3 regions of the Bacillus sp. Bwzl_19 genome follow, and region 3 is predicted to be linked to each of the others. Evidence: riboswitches for the same ligand, from Rfam matches in the RefSeq annotation. Region 3 holds a riboswitch; each other region holds the start of a gene.
The links. A riboswitch is a leader RNA that binds a small molecule or an ion and turns the genes downstream of it on or off. The one in region 3 is predicted to bind thiamine pyrophosphate.

Region 1: another riboswitch for thiamine pyrophosphate. It lies ahead of tenA (thiaminase II); the one in region 3 lies ahead of ACW5MY_RS07355 (ECF transporter S component).
Region 2: another riboswitch for thiamine pyrophosphate. It lies ahead of thiC (phosphomethylpyrimidine synthase ThiC); the one in region 3 lies ahead of ACW5MY_RS07355 (ECF transporter S component).

What each region holds. Positions count from the first base shown of each region.
Region 1 is NZ_CM142729.1:1,152,936-1,160,781, forward strand. It holds gene ACW5MY_RS06030 (NAD kinase) at 1-227, shown strand, start outside; gene ACW5MY_RS06035 (RluA family pseudouridine synthase) at 242-1,135, shown strand; partial or broken gene prpE (bis(5'-nucleosyl)-tetraphosphatase PrpE) at 1,169-1,919, opposite strand; gene ACW5MY_RS06045 (monovalent cation:proton antiporter family protein) at 2,145-3,989, shown strand; TPP riboswitch at 4,043-4,151, shown strand; gene tenA (thiaminase II) at 4,238-4,948, shown strand; gene tenI (thiazole tautomerase TenI) at 4,923-5,540, shown strand; gene thiO (glycine oxidase ThiO) at 5,524-6,633, shown strand; gene thiS (sulfur carrier protein ThiS) at 6,630-6,833, shown strand; gene thiG (thiazole synthase) at 6,830-7,600, shown strand; gene thiF (thiazole biosynthesis adenylyltransferase ThiF) at 7,597-7,846, shown strand, end outside.
Region 2 is NZ_CM142729.1:884,629-892,474, reverse strand. It holds gene ACW5MY_RS04695 (ABC transporter permease) at 1-214, opposite strand, end outside; gene ACW5MY_RS04690 (ABC transporter substrate-binding protein) at 284-2,011, opposite strand; gene ACW5MY_RS04685 (FbpB family small basic protein) at 2,008-2,193, opposite strand; gene ACW5MY_RS04680 (FAD-binding oxidoreductase) at 2,448-3,803, shown strand; gene thiC (phosphomethylpyrimidine synthase ThiC) at 3,844-5,616, opposite strand; TPP riboswitch at 5,736-5,846, opposite strand; gene ACW5MY_RS04670 (Type 1 glutamine amidotransferase-like domain-containing protein) at 5,896-6,594, opposite strand; gene ACW5MY_RS04665 (Na+/H+ antiporter NhaC family protein) at 6,675-7,846, opposite strand, start outside.
Region 3 is NZ_CM142729.1:1,377,023-1,383,531, forward strand. It holds gene ACW5MY_RS07335 (S8 family peptidase) at 1-588, opposite strand, end outside; gene ACW5MY_RS07340 (STAS domain-containing protein) at 809-1,642, shown strand; gene ACW5MY_RS07345 (energy-coupling factor transporter transmembrane component T family protein) at 1,688-2,449, opposite strand; gene ACW5MY_RS07350 (ABC transporter ATP-binding protein) at 2,424-4,061, opposite strand; gene ACW5MY_RS07355 (ECF transporter S component) at 4,048-4,647, opposite strand; TPP riboswitch at 4,829-4,942, opposite strand; gene ACW5MY_RS07360 (glycosyl hydrolase family 18 protein) at 5,103-6,365, shown strand; gene ACW5MY_RS07365 (transcriptional regulator SplA domain-containing protein) at 6,456-6,509, shown strand, end outside.

The sequences.
Region 1 (7,846 bases), 220 kb from region 3:
TCAGGACTGTCGGTTCGCCGCTTTTGCTTCCCGATCATCATAACTGTGTCATCAAGCCGAGAAACGAAGTCGACTTCCAAGTCACGATAGATCATTTAACCTTGCTGCATAAGGATGTCAAGTCTATTCTGTGCCGGGTGGCAAAAGAAAAAGTCAGATTTGCAAGATTCCGCCCGTTTCCGTTTTGGAAAAGAGTGCAGGACTCCTTTATCGGAAAAGGCGAATAGAAAGAGGAAACGGATTGAAAAACTTTTTTATCCAAAAGAACATTTCTGCCCCGGAAGCCGGCATGACGGTAAAAGAATATACGGCGCAGCTCGGCATTTCAAAGCGGCTTCTCGCTGATATTAAATTCGGCGGCGGAGACCTTCTTGTAAACGGAGAGCACGTAACCGTCCGCACCGTGTTAGCGGCCGGAGATGTGCTTAAGATTGAATTCCCAAAGGAGCATGTGAGTGAAACGCTTTTGCCTGAGCCGGTTCCGCTTGATATCCTTTATGAAGATGACCATGTGCTTGTGGTCAATAAACAGCCGTATGTTTCCTCAATTCCATCAAGAGAGCACCCGTCCGAAAGCATCGCGAACGGAGTGATCAGCCACTATCGTAAAAACGGCGTGCAGTCAACAGTTCATCTTGTCACCCGTCTTGACAGGGATACATCGGGAGCGATGCTGATCGCCAAGCATCGGCTTGCCCATTCCCTTTTGTCGGCAGCGCAGAAGAAGGGCCTTGTTAACAGGCGGTATCTCGCTGTCGTACACGGCGTCATTCTGCAGAAAGAAGGAACGGTGGACGCGCCCATCGGAAGAAAGCCCGACAGTATTATTGAGCGGATGGTAACGCCGGAGGGACAAAAAGCAGTGACGCATTTTCAAGCGGAAAAAGCGGGACATGCGTCCACGCTTGCAGCGTTACGTCTGGAGACGGGGCGGACGCATCAAATCCGGGTGCACATGAGTTATCTCGGCCATCCGTTAGTCGGCGATACACTGTACGGCGGAAAAAACGAGGGAATTGCACGGCAGGCTCTTCACAGTGAGCTGCTTTCATTTGTACACCCCATGACCGGAGAAACGCTCGTTTTTCATGCCCCCGTTCCTGACGATATGAAAACATTGATTGAACACATATAAAGCCCGAACCGTTAACCGGTCTCGGGCTTTTTTTCATGTCTGCGTGCCGTCATCCTCGCGAAATCGTGATGCATCATACGGCATTGAGCTTGTTACAGAAACGGTTTCGTGCTCCGGAAAACGAAAGCCTGTCAGCTTATTGCCGAAGACACAGCCTGTATCAATATTGATCGTACGGTTGACGATCCGGGGGCGTTTTACCGGGGTATGGCCGTAAACCACCCATGCTTTGCCTTCATAAGCGGCAGCCCAGTCTCTTCTGACGGGCCTGCCGTCGGGATAGGTTTCTCCCGTGATATCACCGTACAGAACAAACTCCTTCACCTTACGCGTGTATTTACCGATATCGTCAGCTTTTATGCCAGCGTGGGCGACAACGAGCTCGCCGTTATGTAAAATGTCGTAAAGCGGCGCTGACTCATATAATCGGATAAACTGTCTGGATATTTCCGTTCTGTCAGCGGGAGACAGCTCTTTCAGTTCCGCTGCCGTTGTTTCCAGTCCGTGCATCACTTTTACGGGGTTTCCTTTTAAGTAGCGATACAGTTTGTTGCAATGATTTCCCGGGACATAACGGACGGCCCCTTTTTCATATGCTTTTGTCACAAAACGCATCACCTCAACGGATTTAGGGCCTCTGTCGGTTAAGTCCCCCGCAAAGACAAGCGTTCTGCCTTCAGGATGGACGGGCGTTTCCGTCTTTCACTTCATATCCGAGCTTTTGCATTAAAGCGATCATTTCGTCATAACATCCGTGTATATCGCTGATGATGTCATAAGCCATTTGTGTCAGCCTCCTTTGAACGGTTTTTTATTTATTATGGGGTTAATTCCTATACCTAATTACGCTGTTTTGGCACAAATTAAAAAAAGAATTAAAGAAATAAAGCCTTATCACTTTTTTTTCGCGGTCAGCCTTGTTAGAATATGCGTTATGTTTTTAAAAAAGTAAGGTTTTGTCCGCTTTAAGCGGGCTTTTATAACCCTTGTTTTAAGGAGGTATTTACTAATGGAACACACATCAGTCGCATCTTTAGTCGTCGTTCTGATCGTCGCTTTTTTGACGCCGCTCCTTTTGCATCGGTTTAAGCTCAGCATTCCGGTTGTCGTCGCGGAAATCATCATGGGGCTTATTATCGGAAAAAGCGGCCTGAATCTCGTCGTTCAGGGAGACACGTGGCTGGAGACGCTGTCTGTCCTCGGCTTTATCTTTTTAATGTTCTTAAGCGGTTTGGAAATTGATTTTTCGTCATTTGAGAAAGGGAAGAAAAAACAATTCCTTCCGAACGGCAAGGAAGCGCCCAACACGTTTTCTGCCGCACTGATTATATTTTTCGGCATCTTTATTTTATCATTGCTGCTGTCCTACGGCTTTGTCTTAGCCGGTTTTATTCAAAACGCATTTTTAATGACGCTTATTATTTCGACGATATCACTCGGAGTGGTGGTTCCGACCTTAAAAGAAGAAAGGATCATGAACTCCAACATCGGCCAGATCATTCTGCTTGTCGCCGTTATTGCGGACTTGGTTACGATGATTCTGCTCGCTTTCTTCTCTTCTCTTTACGGAGAAGACAGCGGAAATATGTGGCTTCTTTTGATTCTCTTTGCCGCGGGAGTCGTGCTGTATTTCTTCGGCAGGATCTTTAAACACCGCTCATTTGTGCAGTCGATGTCTAAAGGCACCGTTCAGATCGGCACGAGAGCCATTTTCACACTGATTATCGTGCTTGTCGCTTTGTCAGAATCTCTCGGGGCGGAAAATATTCTCGGCGCGTTTTTAGCAGGCGTTTTGGTATCGCTTCTGTCTCCGAATAAAGAGATGGTGGAGCAGCTGGATTCATTCGGATACGGGTTTTTAATTCCGATCTTTTTCGTCATGGTCGGGGTGAAACTGGACATTTGGACGCTCTTCCAAGATCCGAAAATATTGACGATGATCCCGCTGCTTCTGATTGCGCTGTTTATCAGCAAAATGCTCCCGGTGATTTATTTAAAGAAATGGTATGACAAAAGAACCGTGTTTGCTTCGGGGTTTTTGCTGACATCCACGCTTTCGCTTGTCATCGCGGCGGCTACGATCGGAGAAAGGCTCCACATTATCAGCGCTAATATGTCCGGCGCGCTGACGTTGGTTGCGGTTATTGCCAGCATCATCACACCGATCGGATTTAAAAAATTATACAAACGGCAAAGTGCGCCGCAGGAGAAAAAGCGCATTACATTTATCGGCGCAAATCAAATGACGCTCCCGGTGACGCTGGAATTGCCTGATGAGGAATATGAAGTTCGGGTCGTTCATGTGGATCAGGAAAATGCCGGAGAAAAGCTTGCGGAATCCGTTTTTTCGGTTGAGACCATTTCTGATTATGAGCCCGGCACGCTTGAGTCCCACGATATTTTCAAAACGGATATCCTTGTAGTGGCGACGGGCAATGAAGACGTGAACGCTGAAATCGCCTTAATCGCGAAAGAGAAAGGGACTGAGCGTATCATTGCGAGCGTCGGCTCGGTTGAACATGAAACAAAACTGAAGGAAGAGGGCATCAGTATTTTTTCTATCCTTCTGTCTACAAAAACGCTGCTGCGCGCGTTAATCGAGGCGCCCGGCGTGATGAGCCTCCTGACGAACGAAGAGTCTTCGCTTTATCAGATCAATCTGGAAAACACGGCGTATAACGGCATCATTCTCCGGGAATTTCCGCTGATGGGCGATGTGATTTTCGTCCGGATTTTCAGAGGTGTGGACAGCATCGTTCCGCACGGAGACACGCGGCTGAAAACAGGAGACCGTCTCATCGTTACGGGCTCGCGTAACTACGTGTCGAAACTGAGAAACATTCTTGAAGCTTGACCAAATTGCAATTCGTGATAAGATAGAAGGCATAACAAGTAAATAATCAATCGTATGACCACTAGGGGTGTCCTTCATAAGGGCTGAGATAAAAGTGAGACTTTTAGACCCTCATAACTTGAACAGGTTCAGACCTGCGTAGGGAAGTGGAGCGGTATTTTTTTGGGTTCCTTTTATCCATATAAATTCCAAACCACTTTTCCGATGCGGGAAAGTGGTTTTTTTATTTTATCAGGGGGGAAGACATAATGACATTTTCTGAAGAGTGCAGACTGGCGGCAGCCGAATGGTGGGACGGAAGTTTTGTTCATCCGTTTGTAACGGGAATCGGTGACGGAAGCCTGCCGATCGACCGTTTCAGCTATTACGTGCTGCAGGATTCCTACTACTTGACACATTTTGCAAAAGTTCAGGCATTCGGAGCCGCATATGCCAAAGACTTGTTTACGACGGGCAGGATGGCAGGCCACGCTCAGGGTACATATGAAGCAGAAATGGCGCTGCACCGCGAGTTTACGGAGCTTTTAGGAATTACAGAAGAAGAACGTGCGGCCTTTAAACCGGCACCGACGGCTTATTCTTACACGTCTCATATGTACAGATCGGTGATGAGCGGCCAATTTGGAGAAATTTTAGCTGCGCTTCTGCCTTGCTATTGGCTTTATTATGAAGTCGGCGAACACTTAAAGGAATGCAAACCGGAACATCCGATTTATGAAAAATGGATCGGCACATACGGCGGAGACTGGTTCAGACAGCAAGTCGAAGAACAGATCAGCCGTTTTAACGAGATTGCTGAAAGCAGCACAGAGGAAATCCGCGCGAAAATGAAAGAGAATTTTGTGATTTCAAGCTATTATGAATATCAATTTTGGGGAATGGCTTATCAAAAAGAAGGCTGGTCCGGAAAGGGCGGAAAAGAGGTGGAGTCCTTTGGAGCTGCACGCGGTAACCGATAATCGCAAGCCCGTTGCCGAGCTGGCGGAGGATATTCTTTCGATTCAGCATGAAGTGAGCTTTATCCATATCCGTGAGCGGGACAAAACAGCGGGAGAGATCATGCAGCTTTTGGCACTTTTGAAAAAAGGCGGCGCCGATAAGGACAAATTGGTTATTAATGACCGGGCGGATGTCGCGCTTTTTGCCAATATACACCGTGTTCAGCTTCCGGCCCGCAGCTTTTCCGTCAAACAGGTGCGAAACAGATTTCCCCATCTTCATATCGGGCGTTCGGTTCATTCGCTGAAAGAAGCGGTCCAAGCTGAAAAAGAAGATGCGGATTATGTGGTGTTCGGCCATGTATTTGAAACCGAATGTAAACAAGGACTTGAAGCAAGAGGCATCAGCCTGCTCTCAGATATTAAAAGCACGCTTTCTATCCCCGTAATCGCAATCGGCGGAGTGACACTGCAGACAATCGGAAAGGCAAAGCAGGCGAAACCGGACGGAATTGCCGTCATGTCAGGCATTTTCTCAGCTGAAAATCCTGAGGAAGCGGCAAAACGGTATGCACGCGCAATAAGGGAGGCCGATTATGAAGAAGCACTATGAAACGGCGGTTATCGGCGGCGGAATTATCGGGTGCGCCATTTCTTATGAACTGGCGAAGACTCAAAAGAACGTTGTCTTGTTTGAAGACGGTGCGATCGGCCGAAAAACGACAAGCGCTGCTGCGGGAATGCTGGGTGCTCATGCGGAATGTGAAAACCGGGATGCGTTTTTTGATTTCGCCATGTACAGCCAAAGACTGTATGAAGCGGCAGGGCGCGAGCTGGAGGAGGCTTGCGGCATTGACATCAGGCGCCATAACGGCGGAATGCTTAAACTGGCGTATACCGAAGAAGACATTATCCGTTTACGAAAGATGGATGATTTACCTTCCGTCACTTGGCTTTCAGCGGAAGAAGCCCTTGAAAAAGAGCCGTACGCTTCAAAGGACATTCTCGGCGCAAGTTTTATAAAAGACGATGTCCATGTCGAGCCGTATTATGTCTGCAAAGCGTATGCAAAAGGGGCGCGGCGCTATGGCGCTGATATATATGAGCATACACATGTGACCGCCGTTAAACGGGTGAACGGAGCATTCTGTATCACAACATCCGGCGGGGATGTTTATGCTGACCAAGTCGCAGTTGCAAGCGGTGTATGGAGCGGCCGGTTTTTCAGCCAGCTCGGCTTGGGACAGCCTTTTTTCCCTGTGAAAGGAGAATGCCTTTCTGTGTGGAATGACCATATCCCGCTTACCAAAACCCTTTACCATGGTCAAAGTTATGTCGTCCCGAGAAAAAGCGGCCGGCTTGTCATCGGTGCCACAATGAAACAGGGCGACTGGAGCGATACGCCTGACATCGGCGGGATCGAAGCCGTCATCTCAAAAGCGAAAACCATGCTGCCCGCCATCGAACATATGAAAATAGACCGGTTTTGGGCGGGGCTCAGGCCGGGTACAAGAGACGGAAAGCCGTTTATCGGGCGGCATCCTGAAGACAGCGGCATCATATTCGCCGCCGGCCATTTTAGAAACGGCATCTTATTGGCCCCGGCAACGGCTGAAATGGTGCGGGATATGATCCTGGGGAAACAGGTGAAACATGAATGGGAAGAAGCGTTTCGAATTGATCGCAAGGAGGCGGTTCACATATGATCCTTCAGCTGAACGGAAAACAAATTGATTGGGATCGAAAAGAGGGAACGGTTCAGGATTTGCTCGAATCGTATCAGCTTGATCACAGAATCGTAGTTGTAGAGAGAAATAAAGAAATCATTGAAAAAAAGAATTATGAAAATACAAGTTTGTGTGACCGGGATGTCATAGAAATTGTTCATTTTGTAGGAGGCGGATGAGGATGTTAACAATAGGAGGAAAGCAGTTTCAGTCAAGATTGCTGTTAGGAACAGGTAAATATCCGAGTTTTGAGATTCAGAAAGAAGCGGTGGCGGTTTCGGAATCAGATATTTTAACCTTTGCGGTGCGGCGGATGAACATCTTTGAAGAGTCTCAGCCAAACTTTCTCGAACAGCTTGATTTATCTAAGTACACGCTTCTGCCGAATACAGCCGGCGCCGCAACGGCTGAAGAGGCAGTCAGAATTGCAAGGCTTGCCAAAGCTTCCGGACTTTGTGACATGATAAAAGTAGAAGTTATCGGATGCAGCCGGTCACTTTTGCCTGATCCGGTTGAGACATTGAAAGCATCAGAACAGCTGCTCGAAGAGGGATTTATCGTTCTGCCGTATACGTCAGATGATGTCGTGCTCGCAAGGCGTCTTGAGGAGCTCGGAGTTCATGCCATTATGCCGGGCGCTTCACCGATCGGTTCAGGCCAGGGGATTTTAAATCCGCTGAATCTTTCCTTCATCATTGAACAGGCGAAGGTGCCGGTCATTGTCGATGCCGGCGTCGGGTCTTCCAAAGACGCGGCCTACGCGATGGAGCTCGGGGCTGACGGCGTGTTATTAAATACTGCTGTGTCAGGCGCTGATGATCCGGTCAAAATGGCCCGGGCAATGAAGCTTGCCGTAGAAGCGGGCCGCCTTTCTTATGAAGCCGGCAGAATACCGGTGAAAGATTACGGAACTGCAAGCAGTCCGCGTGACGGTCTTCCGGTATGACGGACAGATATTCCAGACAGGAGCTGTTTCAGCCGATCGGTCCCTCAGGCCAGCAGAAGCTCCGTTCGTCTCATGCCATGATTATCGGTGCGGGTGCGCTCGGCACGGCAAGTGCGGAGATGCTTGTCAGAGCAGGAGTCGGGAAGGTAACGATCGCCGACAGAGATTATGTGGAGTGGAGTAATCTCCAGCGCCAGCAGCTTTATACCGAAGACGATGTCAGACAGGAAATGCCGAAAGCCGCGG
Region 2 (7,846 bases), 490 kb from region 3:
TGAACACATTGCCGAGCCACGTCACATAACGCCGCCAAATCGGCTGATCCAGGCCGTAAAGCGCTTTTAGCTCCTTCGCTCTTTCCGGAGTCAAGTTTACATTCGAATCAATATAATCGCCCGGCAGCATGGCGAATAAGAAAAAAATAATAAAGGACGTACCGAATAAGATCACAAGCATTTGTATGAATCGTTCTGCGGCATACCGTTTCACAAAAAGCCTCCCCCTTCCGCTGAAAGGGCAAAATACCCAGGATGCACCGGGTATTTTGCCTAATTGTTTTTATTGAATTGAGACCTTTGAGAGACTTGAACTGATTCCCGAATAATTGTCAGGCTCAAGCCCTTTTATTTTTCCGCTGACAGCCCTTGCGCTTTGACGGTAATGGATCAGGATGTAAGGCGGATTCTCCCCGAGCTCCCGATACAGCTGGTGATAAATCTCTTTTCTTTTGCTGATATCAAGCGTGCCGGCCCCTTCCTCTATCAGCCGGTCCGCTTTCGGATTGGAATATCCCGTCACATTATTGGGATGGCCGGAAGCCAGCTTTTCCACCGTGTCATTCGGATCAAGAATCTGCGATGTGGAGACGGCGGCAAGATCATACTGTTTATCATTTATTTTCGCTACCTCTGTATTAAAATCCATCACTTCCGGTTTTAATGAGATTCCGATGTCCGCATAATTTTCTTTCGCGATCGGGATGAAATCATCATCCGCTTTAGAGGTGTAATAGCTGATTTCAAGCTTTTTGCCGTTTTTTTCACGCACGCCGTCTTTTCCCGTTTTCCAGCCTGCTTCATCGAGAAGCTTCTTGGCTTTTTCCGGGTTAAACGTGTACGGATTGACACCTTTGTCATCATAAGCCCACGAAACCGGAGACACCGGCACATTTGCGACCTCTCCGTAGCGTTTAAAGCGGACATCGACGATTTTTTGACGGTCTAGCCCGTAAATAAGCGCTTGGGACACTTTCTTGTCTTGTAAAGGCGGACGCTTATGATTGACGTACACAAGCCCGTAATCATTCACGACAGATACGCTGATATTCGCAAAACCGAGGCTTTTTAAATGCTCAACCGTATCATCATCAGGTGAAAAAGAAGCGTAATCAAGGTCACCCGTTTCAAACAGCTGAAGGGAAGTTGACGGATCGATAATTTTATAAATCAGCTTTTCTGTTTTCGGTTTTCCGGAATAATAGTGTTCATTGGCCTGATAGCGTATTTCCTGTCCCGGAAGGTATTCTGTAAATTGATAAGGCCCCGCTCCGAGCGGTTTGGCATAAAGCTCTTTTAAATAATCCAGTTTGCCGAATTGATAATTCTTTCCGTAGTAGGCTTCTGACAGCACCTGCCCTCCCAAAAGAAGCAGCGACTTCGCACTGACTTTCTCGGTCGTGATTTTAATGGTTCTGTCATCAAGGACATGAATGCCCTCTATCGTCTTTGCTTTTCCTTCTTTATAAGCCTTACCGCCTTTAATATAAGCCGTGGTGATATCTTCATAGCCCGCGTATGCGGGATCATGCAGCAATGTTAAAGTGAATGCGACATCCTTTGCGGTCAGCGGCGAACCGTCGCTGAAAACGAGATTTTTTCTTAGACGGAACGTGTAGGTAAGCTGATCTTTGGAAATCTTCCAGCTTTCCGCAAGAGCCGGTGCGGGCTTCCCCGTTTTATCCAGTTTGACTAACGGTTCAAAAATAGGATCTGTCGCATTTCCGTCCCAGCCGTTTTCATAAAAGTACGGCAGAAATACCCCGCCCGGCGCGGATATCCCCGCAACAAAAGTGTCGGTTCTGGCTTTCGATTTTGCGGGAAGCGCCTCAGGATGAGAAGCTTTGAATTCTTTTGTTTTGACATGGGCGATACGTGTTTCTTCCTTTTTATCCATTGCAGAAGATGCTTCTTCTCCGGCACTTCCTAACGCGCACCCTGATAACATGAAGGCTACAGACGACGCGAGTAAGATGCCCGTTGTTTTTATCTTCAATGTGTTCCTCTTCATTTTGATCGGACCCCCGCATGCTTTTCATCTATCTTTATATAAATCTGCTCCATCTGTTCTTGATTCCTCATAATCTCCCGTTTGTTTTTCTCTACAAGCAGTTCGAAATTCAATGTGTGTTTTCTGTACTTTTTTCGCTTTTTACTCTTTTTGCGCACTTGTGTTGCCTTTTGTAACGCCACTTTTCATCCCTCCGCTTTTCATTCAATGGCTTTTACGCAAAAAAGGCCCTTATCTGTTTACAAGATAAGGGCCTTCGGTGATCCGATCAGCCATAGTTTGGAAATATGTAATGATTATGTTAATTCATACAATCCCTACCTGTCAACTATAATTTTAAATAACGTTTCCTCCCGGGGGTTTTCCTCATACACTCTCTTATTTTTCCGCATATGTTAGAAAAAATAGCAGATTACGAGTGAAAGAGAGTGAGAGTATGGAAAAGACAACATTGACCGGGCGCATCGTCAGAAGGGATGATCCGGACTATAACGAAGCAAGAACCAATATCAACTTAAGCCTGCAGCGATATCCAGACATCATTGTGTTTTGCCAAAACAAACATGATGCCGTCAATGCGCTGAAATGGGCGCGTGAGAATAACGTACCTTTCCGGATCAGAGGCGGAAGACACAGCTACGAGAATTTTTCCCTGTTAAATAACGGGCTTGTCATTGATCTCAGTGAAATGAAGAAAATAAGGGTAGATAAGGATAAGCGGCTGGTCTCGATTGAAGCGGGTGCCGAATTGGGAGATGTGTACCGGACACTCTGGCGGTACGGCTTGACTCTTCCCGCGGGAACCATCGCAAATGTGGGAATCACGGGGCTGACGCTTGGGGGAGGAATCGGATATTTAACAAGGTCTGCCGGCCTTACTTGCGATCGTCTCCTCCAGCTCGAGATGATCATAGCAGACGAAAAAGAGGGTGCCGAATTGATCACAGTCAACCGCGCAAAGCACTCTGATTTATTTTGGGCGTCTCAGGGCGGAGGCGGAGGCAACTTCGGCATTGTCACATCCATGATGTTTAAAGCCGTGCCGATTTCGTACGTGACTGTTTTTTCTGTCACTTGGGGCTGGGATGATTTCGATGGAGTATTTAATACGTGGCAGAACTGGGCTCTTTTTACAGATAACCGCCTTACTTCATCAATTCAGTTTTGGCCTAAGGAAGTCAACCGCATAGAAGCGCTCGGCCAATTTATCGGGACAAAAGATGAGCTGAAAGAACTGCTGGCTCCGTTAATGAAAGCGGGAAACCCGACAAGCGGCATGGTCAAGACAGTTCCGTTTATTAGAGCGGCAGCCTTTTTTAACAGCCCGGGAGGCAATGAGCCGCAAAAGATGAAGCGGTCAGGATCCTTTATTGAAAAACCATTGTCAACACGCGCAATTTCCGCTTTAAAATACTACTTGCAGCACGCTCCGAATAAAAACGCCAGTGTCTGGCAGCAATCTCTCGGCGGGGCGGCCGCACGGATCGCTCCGGATCAAACGGCATTCTACTATCGCAATGCAATCATTGCTCAGGAATATATAACAAACTGGACGTCTCCTGAAGAGGAAAGACAAAACGTCCGCTGGATCGAAGGGCTGAGAACGTCTCTTTCAAGAGAAACGATGGGGGATTACGTGAATTGGCCTGATATAGACATCAGAAACTGGCTGCGAACATATTACGGAAGAAATGTTGACCGCCTCCGTCAAGTCAAAACGGAGTATGACCCGGAAAACGTATTCCGCTTTGAGCAGAGCATTCCGCCGCTTCGCCGGTCACCGTTTTTCTAAAAAGATGAAGATGGACACACTCCATCTTCATCTTTTCTTTTTATTGATATAAACGGCTTCCCTTTTCTGCAAACTCTTTTGCTTTTTTCTTCAATCCTTCATTGACGGCCTCGTCTTCAGTCAGACCGTTTTCTTTCGCATAATCGCGAATATCCTGAGAAATTCTCATGCTGCAGAACTTCGGACCGCACATCGAACAGAAATGAGCCGTTTTTGCGCCTTCAGCCGGCAGCGTTTCATCATGATATTCCATTGCTCTTTCAGGATCAAGCGACAAATGAAATTGATCGCGCCACCGGAATTCAAACCGCGCCTTAGACAGAGCGTCATCACGGATCTGAGCACCCGGATGCCCTTTGGCAAGGTCTGCGGCATGTGCCGCAATTTTATACGTAATGACTCCCTCTCTTACATCATCACGATTCGGCAGTCCCAAATGCTCCTTCGGCGTGACATAACAAAGCATCGCCGTCCCGTACCAGCCGATCATCGCCGCGCCGATCGCAGAAGTTATGTGGTCATAACCCGGAGCAATATCAGTCGTTAATGGCCCGAGCGTGTAAAAAGGTGCCTCTTTACAAATTTCCAGCTGCTTGTCCATGTTTTCCTTAATTTTATGCAACGGCACATGGCCCGGTCCTTCAATCATCACTTGCACATCATGCGTCCATGCGATTTCCGTCAATTCTCCGAGAGTCTCCAATTCAGCAAATTGCGCTTCATCATTGGCATCCGCAATCGAACCGGGACGCAGCCCGTCACCAAGAGAAAAAGCAATATCATATGTCTTCATGATTTCACAGATTTCTTCAAAATGCGTGTACAGAAAGCTTTCCTGATGATGAGCAAGGCACCATTGCGCCATAATCGCCCCGCCGCGGGAGACGATCCCCGTCGTGCGTTTGGCCGTTAACGGGACGTAACGAAGCAATACGCCGGCATGGATGGTGAAATAATCCACGCCCTGCTCCGCCTGCTCAATCAGTGTGTCACGATAAATTTCCCACGTTAAATCCTCGGCAGCGCCATTTACTTTTTCAAGCGCCTGATAAATCGGCACCGTCCCCACAGGCACGGGGGAATTGCGGATGATCCATTCACGTGTCGTATGAATGTCTTTTCCCGTCGATAAGTCCATCATCGTATCGGCGCCCCAGCGAATCGCCCACGTCATTTTTTCGACTTCTTCTTCGATAGAAGATGTAACAGCCGAGTTGCCGATATTTGCATTGATTTTCACATGAAAATTCCGGCCGATAATCATCGGCTCGCTTTCCGGATGGTTGACGTTAGAAGGAATAATCGCCCGGCCGCTCGCCACCTCTTCCCTGACAAATTCGGGAGAAACATGCTCGCGTATTGCGATAAACTCCATTTCCGGCGTAATAATGCCCTTTCTCGCATAATGTAATTGTGTTATGTTTTTCCCTGCCTTGGCCCGCCGCGGCTTCCGCTGTAAACCGGGGTATTCGGCAGTATGATCTTCTTTTTTATAGCCGTTATCCTCAGGCTTCACAGTCCTTCCGGCATATTCCTCTGTATCGCCGCGCCCGGTTATCCACTCTGTGCGGAGCGGCCTCAGGCCTTCATGAATATGAATCTGTACATCCGGGTCTGTATACGGTCCGCTCGTATCATAAACACGGACCGGCGGATTCTCCTCTTCACCGAACGCCCCCGTTGTTGCACTGAGGCTGATTTCACGCATCGGCACTCGTATGTCAGGCGAAGAACCCTTAACATAAACCTTTTTACTGCCTGAAAAACTCGACATAATAGAAATGTTCGCTTGCTGTACTGATTGATTTTGCATACAAATCTCTCCTTTATCATTTGAATAACAGAACCAAGCTCAGCACCAGCACAAAAAACCGGGTTCTCTATAGAACCCGGTTTTGCAGTCAGAAAGAAACTATTATTGTTTCATCAACAATAATAAAACCTTTACTTCCCCACGCTGGTACGAACCAGATCAGGTCCAAAGGGTTAAGAAGCCGCCGCTTCTCTCTCAGCCCGCTCAGACGGGCACCCCCAGTAACTATGAATTTCGGTTTCATCGTAACATAAGTTGCATACAAAAAAAAGTATATTATTAAAATTCAGATAACGAAACGGTCTTAAGCTCTGTTTCCCTAACGCCTTCTTCGGTATCAAAAACCCGATACCCCTTTGCCGTTTTCCAGGAAGAGACAGCTTGGAACAGCTGACCGTCTTTATAATGCAGCGCAGCGCCGTCATCAGCGGCATAGCCCTCCCGGAGTTTCTTTTCTGAAATCAGACGGTGATACGCCGGTCTGCGCTCCGCCTCTCCGTTATAGTGAGGACAAAAGCTGCCCGGCAAAAACCCTAAAGCCCGCAGCTCTCTCAAATCTCCCGCTGAATCCGTCACACCTTCTTCAAACCAGCAAATCGCCCCGGCGCTGAGACCTGCCAAGATGATGCCGCTTTCCCAAGCCTCACGAAGAATAAGGTCAAGCCCCCACTCTTTCCATAAGACAAGCATATTACGGGTATTGCCGCCGCCGACATATATAATATCCTTCTTCATGAGAAAAGATCTGAGGTCAGAACGAGGCGGTTTAAACAGCGACAAGTGATCCGGCTCACACTCCAGCTTATGAAAGGCCTGATAAAACCTGGCGATATAATTCTCCGAATCTCCGCTTGCCGTCGGCAAAAAACAAACTCTCGGCTCTGATCTCACCGACTGCTCCAAAATATATTGATCCAGCACAAGATGATCCGGCTCCATGGAAAACCCCCCGCCGCCCAATGCAATAATCTGCTTCATCGTCCTCACCTCTTTTTTCTCAAGTATAACTTAAAAAGGCGTTATCCCATTCCGGATGCCGCCTTCAAATTATTTCTTTGTTATCTGAAAAATGAAAAGACACCGTATAAAACAACGGAGATCCCTGCAGCGATAAGCGCCGGAACAAGCTTCGAACGGGCATACTTCACAACATCGATCCCCAAAACCGTACAGGTTGTCACCGTATTATCACTGAGAGGGGAAGCAAACGCTCCAAATGTTCCGCTGGCAAAAACGGCCCCAATCGCTAATAATAAGCTGGTATGCGACTGAACCGCCAGCGTCACGCCGAGCGGCATTAAAAGCCCCCAAGTCCCCCAGGATGATCCGATAAAATAGGATATAACCGCTCCAAGTATGAAAAGAGATGGCGCAATAAACATATGTGGGATCCATGACGTTAAATGAGAAGTAACATATTTCGAAAAACCCAGATCCTCAGATACTGCTGTTACGGCCCAAATCAGCGATAACATAATTATAACGTTTACCAATTCGTTTCCGCCCTTAATAAAATGCGTCACAAGCTCGCTTGCGTGAAAACGCTGAAACATAAAAAGAGCAAATGCTGCAATAACCGCTGCCAATAAAGCGGTTAACATGACGCCAAGCATATCGCTTTTGATAAAAGCATTCAAAAACCCTTGTGCTTTTGAATGGCCGTCCCACCAGCTGAGAAACAGTGTTAACAGTAAAAACAGCCCGATTGGAATGATTAAATTCCACGGCCGAATCGGTGTTTCCTTAATATAAGCACGGTGCGCCGAATCTAACTCCTCCTGCTGGTCAGCATGTACATCCCCGCTCTTTTCGAACATCCCCGTATGTCCTCCGTGAATATCCGGGATCGTCCCTGTTTCCATGTTAAATGAGCCGGAGCCTTTTGAAAGCAATACACCGCTGTTCTGCGGAATCGGTTCCGTATGTTTACTATGTTCCCGAGAAGGAATTTGTCTGTTCCGTTCTGTTTTTTCCAAGCTTTCATCCTCTTTTTGTTTCTTAAAAAAGCAGTAATAAATACCGACTAAAATAATCACAATGGAGAAAAAATTGAAGGGAATACTTTTCACATAGACCGTGTAAGCCGGCTGATCTATCCCTGACGTTTTGAGGGCCTGTCCGATAATGGAAACCATGTACCCGACAAATGCCGTTGCTACCGGAATCAAGGCAATGACCGGGTTTGCCGTAAACTCAATAGCATACGCAATTTTCTGTTTTGACAGGTCCA
Region 3 (6,509 bases):
GTAAGCGGCCGGATACGACAGTTCCTCTGTCCGCTCGTCTCCGTCGCCTTCGTTTCCTGCTGCGCAAACGACCAGTACACCGCTTTTTACCGCATTTGTGACGGCTTCTTTCAGTTCAGGCACATCGCTCGGCCCGCCGAGTGACATAGAAATGATATCAGCCTTTTGTTCAACAGCGTAGTTGATGCCGTTAATGATCCATTCGTATTTTCCGCTGCCGTTTTGACCGCCGAGAACTTTCACGATTAAAAGGCTCGCTTCCGGCGCAACTCCCGAAATTCCGCCGTTTGAATCATTGGCGGCAATCGTTCCGGAAACATGTGTCCCGTGTCCGTTGTAATCGGAAAACGCGTCTTCTTTGCCTCCGTCATCATCGGTGAAGTTTTTCCCGCCGATAATCCGGTCTTTCAAATCAGGATGATTAACGTCACAGCCTGTGTCAAGCACTGCGATTTTAATATCCTTGCCTTTAAACCCTTTTGCCCACAATTCTGGCGCCTTAATCACTTTAATACCCTCAGGAAGCTCGTTCACATCCATGATTTGCTCATCCGTGACATAAGGAATCAACCGCATTTCACCATTCATAAAAAAGCCCTCCTTTTTTATGCTTGCGAGTGGATTCAAGGGTGTTGCTACTATTTTATGGCAGAGCCTGCCGCGCGGAAAGAGTCATTTGAAGCATTTTCATAAAAAAGGCGCAATCTATCGCACTAAAAAATTTCAAATAAATGGATAGTTTAACAGCTTTCATTTTGATTCATCACCCGGTAACGCTATAATTGGAAAATGGGAAAGGAGAAGAGGTATGAAGATAAGTGAAGCATTATACGACTATTTTTCAGGACAGGTTGATCAAATTGCGGAAGATTGGATCGAAACGATGGAAGATTCGGATCCGAATTCAATTTATTCTTTGACAAATCCCGTCATCAGAGAAGAACTGAAGGAGCAGGATAAAGAATTTTATCGGCATATTAATAACATGTATATCATGCCGGAAAAAGAATTTTTAGAAGAGTTCGAGCAGTGGGTGATTGAGCTTGCGAAAGACCAGAAGCATCTGGATACTCCCGTCCAGTACGTTGTCCGTGAATTCATGAGAAACCGGAGGCTGTATATCAGTTATTATGACGCGTTTGCCGATGAACATGAATCCGCGTTTGCTGAGGGAGAAAGGAAGAGATGGGAGGATTTAATTGTCCAAGTATTTGATTTTACAATATACAAGTTTGTCGATCATGCCGAGCATAATTCAAAAATGCAGCTGAATGCGCAAAGAGAAATGATTTTAGAGTTAAGCTCGCCGGTTATTACACTGAGCAAACGGACGGCGCTTCTGCCGCTTGTCGGAGATATTGACACGGAGCGCGCCAAATTCATTCTGGAAAATACGCTGAGCACATGTGCGGATCGGCTGATTGAGCATCTGTTAATTGACTTGTCAGGCGTAGTCGTTGTCGATACGATGGTGGCGCACCAGATTTTTAAATTAATTGAGGCGCTGAATCTGATCGGCGTTACGTCCACTTTATCCGGAATCAGGCCGGAAATTGCCCAAACCGCCGTACAGCTCGGTATTAATTTCTCAGATATTACGATCAAATCCAACCTCGCTCAGGCTCTTAATTACCATCAGTAACATACATAACAAAACAGGCTGCCGAATCACTCCGGCGGCCTGTTTTTATAAAAACAACAGTGAAACGAGACAGCTCGCGCCGAATAACAGAAGCACGAGCAGGAAAAAGAACCAATCGGCGCGGCGCACAGTAACCGTTCTGTAAAATGTGCGGTTTCGGCTGCCCGTAAAGCCTTTAGACTCCATCGCGATCGCTGTTCGTTCCGCCTTTCTGATTGCGCCTGCCAAAAGCGGAATGGTGAAGCGTCTGAAGGCGGAGATCTTTCCTTTCAGCCCGGAATCAGACGCCGCGCCTCTGATTCTGTGCGCCTGCCGGATGATCAGGATTTCATCTTTCAGAAGAGGGAGAAACCGGAACCCGGCGATAACGCCGTAGGCAAGCTTCGGCGGGAGCTTACACTGCTGAATCAGACTGAGCATAAACAGAATCGGATCGGTTGTGAAAAGAAACATCATCGACAAAGCGGAAAAACATAAAATACGAAACGCGATAGAAATCCCGAGCGCCGCGTTGGCACTGTTGACGGCAATCGGCCCGAGCTTAAACAGCAGATTGCTTCCGGTTGTCGGGACGTTTCCGAATACGGCGGCGGTCCATAAAGAACCAAAGGCAAGAATGACAAACGGAATCGTAAACAGCAGCCATTTTTTCAGCGGCACGCTTCCCGCCAAGAGGACGCCTCCCGCAATGATGATATAAAACACAGCTGGGGTGTACGGATTATAAATAAACGACAGCATAACCACGCATAACAAAACAGCCGCCGCCTTAATGGACGGGTTAACAGCTTCCAGCCGCACGTTCATTTCTCCGCCTCCTGTCCTGTTTCATCCATTCATACCGCAGCGGCAAAGCTAAATGCGCCCGCTCCGCGGTTCCGATATGATCAGTAAACAAAGAATCGGGAGTTCCGCGGTATACCAGCTTCGTGCCGCAGAGCACAAGGATCGTGTCCGCATAATCTGAGACGAGCTCCATATCATGTGTCACCATCAAAACAGCCGTTCCTTCCTTTTGAATCTCCCGCAGCATCAGCATACACTCACGCGCCGTTTTTGCGTCCTGCCCGAAAGTCGGTTCATCAAGCAGCAAAACTTTCACATTGTGCATAAGCATCGTCGCGACGCTGAGCCTGCGTTTTTGTCCTTGGCTTAAAGAAAACGGATGCTGTGAGGCATGGCGTCTCAGGCCGAACCGGGTTAACAGCTGAAGAGCTTTCTCCTTTGCGGCATTGCCGTCTTCAAAGCCGAACAGCAGCTCGTTAATAACAGAATCTGTGACAAACTGGTGTTCAGGGTTTTGGAAAACATATCCCATCAGGCGCCGCAGCTCTTTTTCTGAATAGGAATCTATCGGTCTGCCGTCTATTTTGATGTCTCCGCTCACAGGACGGATGAGCTTGGCCGCGGCGGACAGGAGCGTGGACTTTCCTGTTCCGTTAGGGCCGGCAATCGCAGTAATTGACCCTTTTTTTACGGAAAAGCTCACATCCTGAAAAATGACATCCGTTCCTCTTTTGCATGACAGCCCGTGAACACTCAGTGCATCCTCTGCCGAAAGCGCGGCGGCCCGGGGGCAGGGAAGAGCCGGTACAGGTTTATGAAACAGGCTTTCTTTGCACAATGTAAAAGGAATGTTGACGTATTTCTGCAATGGGATTACCCGCGGAATCGGAATGCCGAGCCGCGTCAGCTCTTCAAGCTTTGTTTCAAAGACAGCGTCCGTCTCTCCTTCCATCACTATCTGACCGGTTTCGTCAAGGACAATCGTCCTGTCCATCCACGGAACCCAATGATCAAGCTGATGCTCGATTACGAGAAGGCCGAAGTTTCTTTTGGCTTGAAGTTCTTTGATCAGCCGCACAAATTCACGGACGGAATATGGATCAAGCTGTGCCGTCGGTTCGTCCAAAATAATGAGTTCCGGATCCATCGCAATGATACAGGCGAGCGCCACTTTTTGTTTTGAACCGCCTGACAGCGAGGCGATCGTTCGTGTTTTCAGATGAGTGATTTCTAATTTTTCCAAAACGTCATCAATGATGGTATCCATATCTTCTTTTGTATATTGCAAATTTTCCAGACCGAAGGCTATTTCATCTTCAACCGTCAGCATGCAAAACTGCTGATCGGGATCTTGAAACACTACGCCGATGGATGCAACGGCGGGTCCTGCCAAGTTTGAAAGCGGTGTTCCGTTTAAGGAAACGGTTCCCGTTTGAACCGCATCACAGGCTTCCGGGTACAGGCCGTTTAAACAAAGGGCGAGCGAGCTTTTGCCGCATCCGCTCGGTCCGAGCAATAAAGCCCGCTCTCCTTTGCGGAGCTGAAATGACACGTTTTGAAAAATCGGCTTCTCATCCTCATCATAAGAAAAGGTGAGACGGCGGGCTGATAGAAGGGGTTCAAATGCCTGCATCTTGGTTCACCTGTTTCTTTTTCTTCTTCAATTCTTTTCCGAGCGCCATGCCGTTCAGCACTCCCGTGTAAGCCAGCGCATCACTGATTGCTTTGCCGAGAAGGCCGGCAAGAAGCGCGCCTGAGACCAAACGGATGAGAAGCATGACGGTTAATAAACCCGGGTTCAAAACAGAGTATCCGGAAACGAACAAATCATAAATGAAGCTCGTTACAGAAGATCCCATACCGGATAAAAGAAGCACAGGCAGGGTATAAATCCGCCAGCGTGTCGCTAAAAAGACCGCTTCCGCCCCGATTCCCTGTGCGATGCCGATCAGAATCACCATCGGTCCTGACGGATTTCCGAGTAAGCATTCCACAAACGCGGCGATGATTTCAGAAACGAGCGCCGCACCCGGTTTTTGAATAATGTACGCGGCAATCACCGAGACGATAAACCAAATGCCGTAAATCGGTTCGTAGCTCATCCGGCCGAAAAACCCTGCCGCTATATTGCTTGCATGAGTTGATAATAAATAAATGACAGCGAATACAACACTGATGACGGACATGACGACAATTTCTCTCATTTTCCAATTTTTCATTCTGATCTCCTGCTTTCTTATCGGATAGTCCTATGTATGAAAGAGTTGATTTTGTTACAGGCGGTTCATATTCCGTTTCATAATGCGGTGTCCTCCCCCGTTTTTTAATGAAAAATAAAAAACTGCATATCCGAGGGAATATGCAGCAGCAGAACGAAAACGCATGGAAAAGAACCCGCGCTCCGGTCAATCTGCACTTCCCCACGCTGGTATTATCCAGATCGGGTTATAAGGGATCAAAACACGCTTGCCGCATGTTTTATCTCAGCCGATAACAGCACCCCTAGTGCGTTTCCTATACAGTTTTTTATGATGACATCATCATAGTTGATCATGTCTGATTTGTAAACAGCCTTTCTCGAAAAGAGAGTTTGGAATCGGAACGGATGATCATTCATAAAGATAAGAAGAGTGTATATCACGCCCTTTTGATCAAAAGGAAACGGAGGACATCTATGTTTGTTCATACAGTGCAGTCTGGCGACTCGCTATTTTCCATCAGCAGAAAGTACGGATATCCTGTTGACAGCATCAGAAGCGTCAACGGGCTTGAGGAAACGAATATCGTTCCGGGGCAGGCGCTTTTGATCCCTCTTAATGAATATACGGTTCAGCCGAATGATACGTATGCCGTTATCGCAAGTAAGGCCTATGTGTCGCAGATGCAGCTGATGCAGGAAAACCCGGATATTCAGCCGAACCGGCTGCGGCCGGGTATGAAAGTGAAGATTCCTGATATATCTAACTATCTGGCAGGAACCCTGCAATTTTATGTCATTCGGACACCTGAAGCGGACAGAGAGTTAATCAATGATTTTGCGCCCTATTCATCAGCGATTTCTTTGTTTGAATATCATTTTGGCCCGAACGGAGATATCATTAATGATTTAAACGACAGAACCGCGATAGAAACCACATGGCAAAACAGAGTGCGGCCGCTTGCCGTCATCACGAATCTGACAGAAGGAGGATTCAGCCCGGAATTAGCTCATCAAGTCCTGCAAAACCCGACGGCGAGAACGAACCTCGTCAACAATATCGTCTATTTGACTGTAAGAAAGGGATACGGCGGTGTAAATATTGATTTTGAACGGGTCAGAGAAGCCGACCGGGATCTTTTTACCGGATTTCTCCGGCAGTTAAAAACCAGGCTCTCGGAGCACCAGCTCGCGTTAACGATATCGGTTCCGGCGAAAACAAGTGAAGCAGTGCCGTGGCTGAGGGGATATGATTACGGCGGAATCGGAGCTGTCGTCGATTATATGTTTATTATGGCATACGATTGGCACCACGCCGGCAGTGAGCCGGGAGCCGTGGCGCCTTTGACAGAGGTCAGAGACACCATCAATTTTGCCATCAGCAGGGTACCGAGAAGAAAAGTGATTCTCGGTGTTCCGCTGTACGGGTATGATTGGGTGATTCCGTACCGCCCCGGAACAGTCGGATCCGCCATCTCCAATCAGCGCGCCATGGAAACATCCATGAAGCATCAATCAGTGATCCGTTATTCCCAGCAGGATCGTTCCCCTTATTTTCGGTATACTGATGAAAATGGGAGAACGCATGAAGTATGGTTTGAGGATGTGCGGAGCATGAGTGAAAAAATGGTTCTCGTGCGGCAGTACGGACTGCAGGCGATCGGTGCGTGGCAGTTAACGCTCGGCTTCAAACCGGGACCGTGGCTGCTGCGGAACTTTTTCACGATCCGAAAAATATAGCTGTATGTCCGCTTCACCTGGTGATTTTTTCTTTTCTATGATAACGGATCTTCTTTTGGACAATCTAAAGTTGAAAAGGAGGTCTGTCCCATGAAGAAAAGGGAAGAGCAGTATATCAACGAGGCTGAGTATGTACCGCACCCG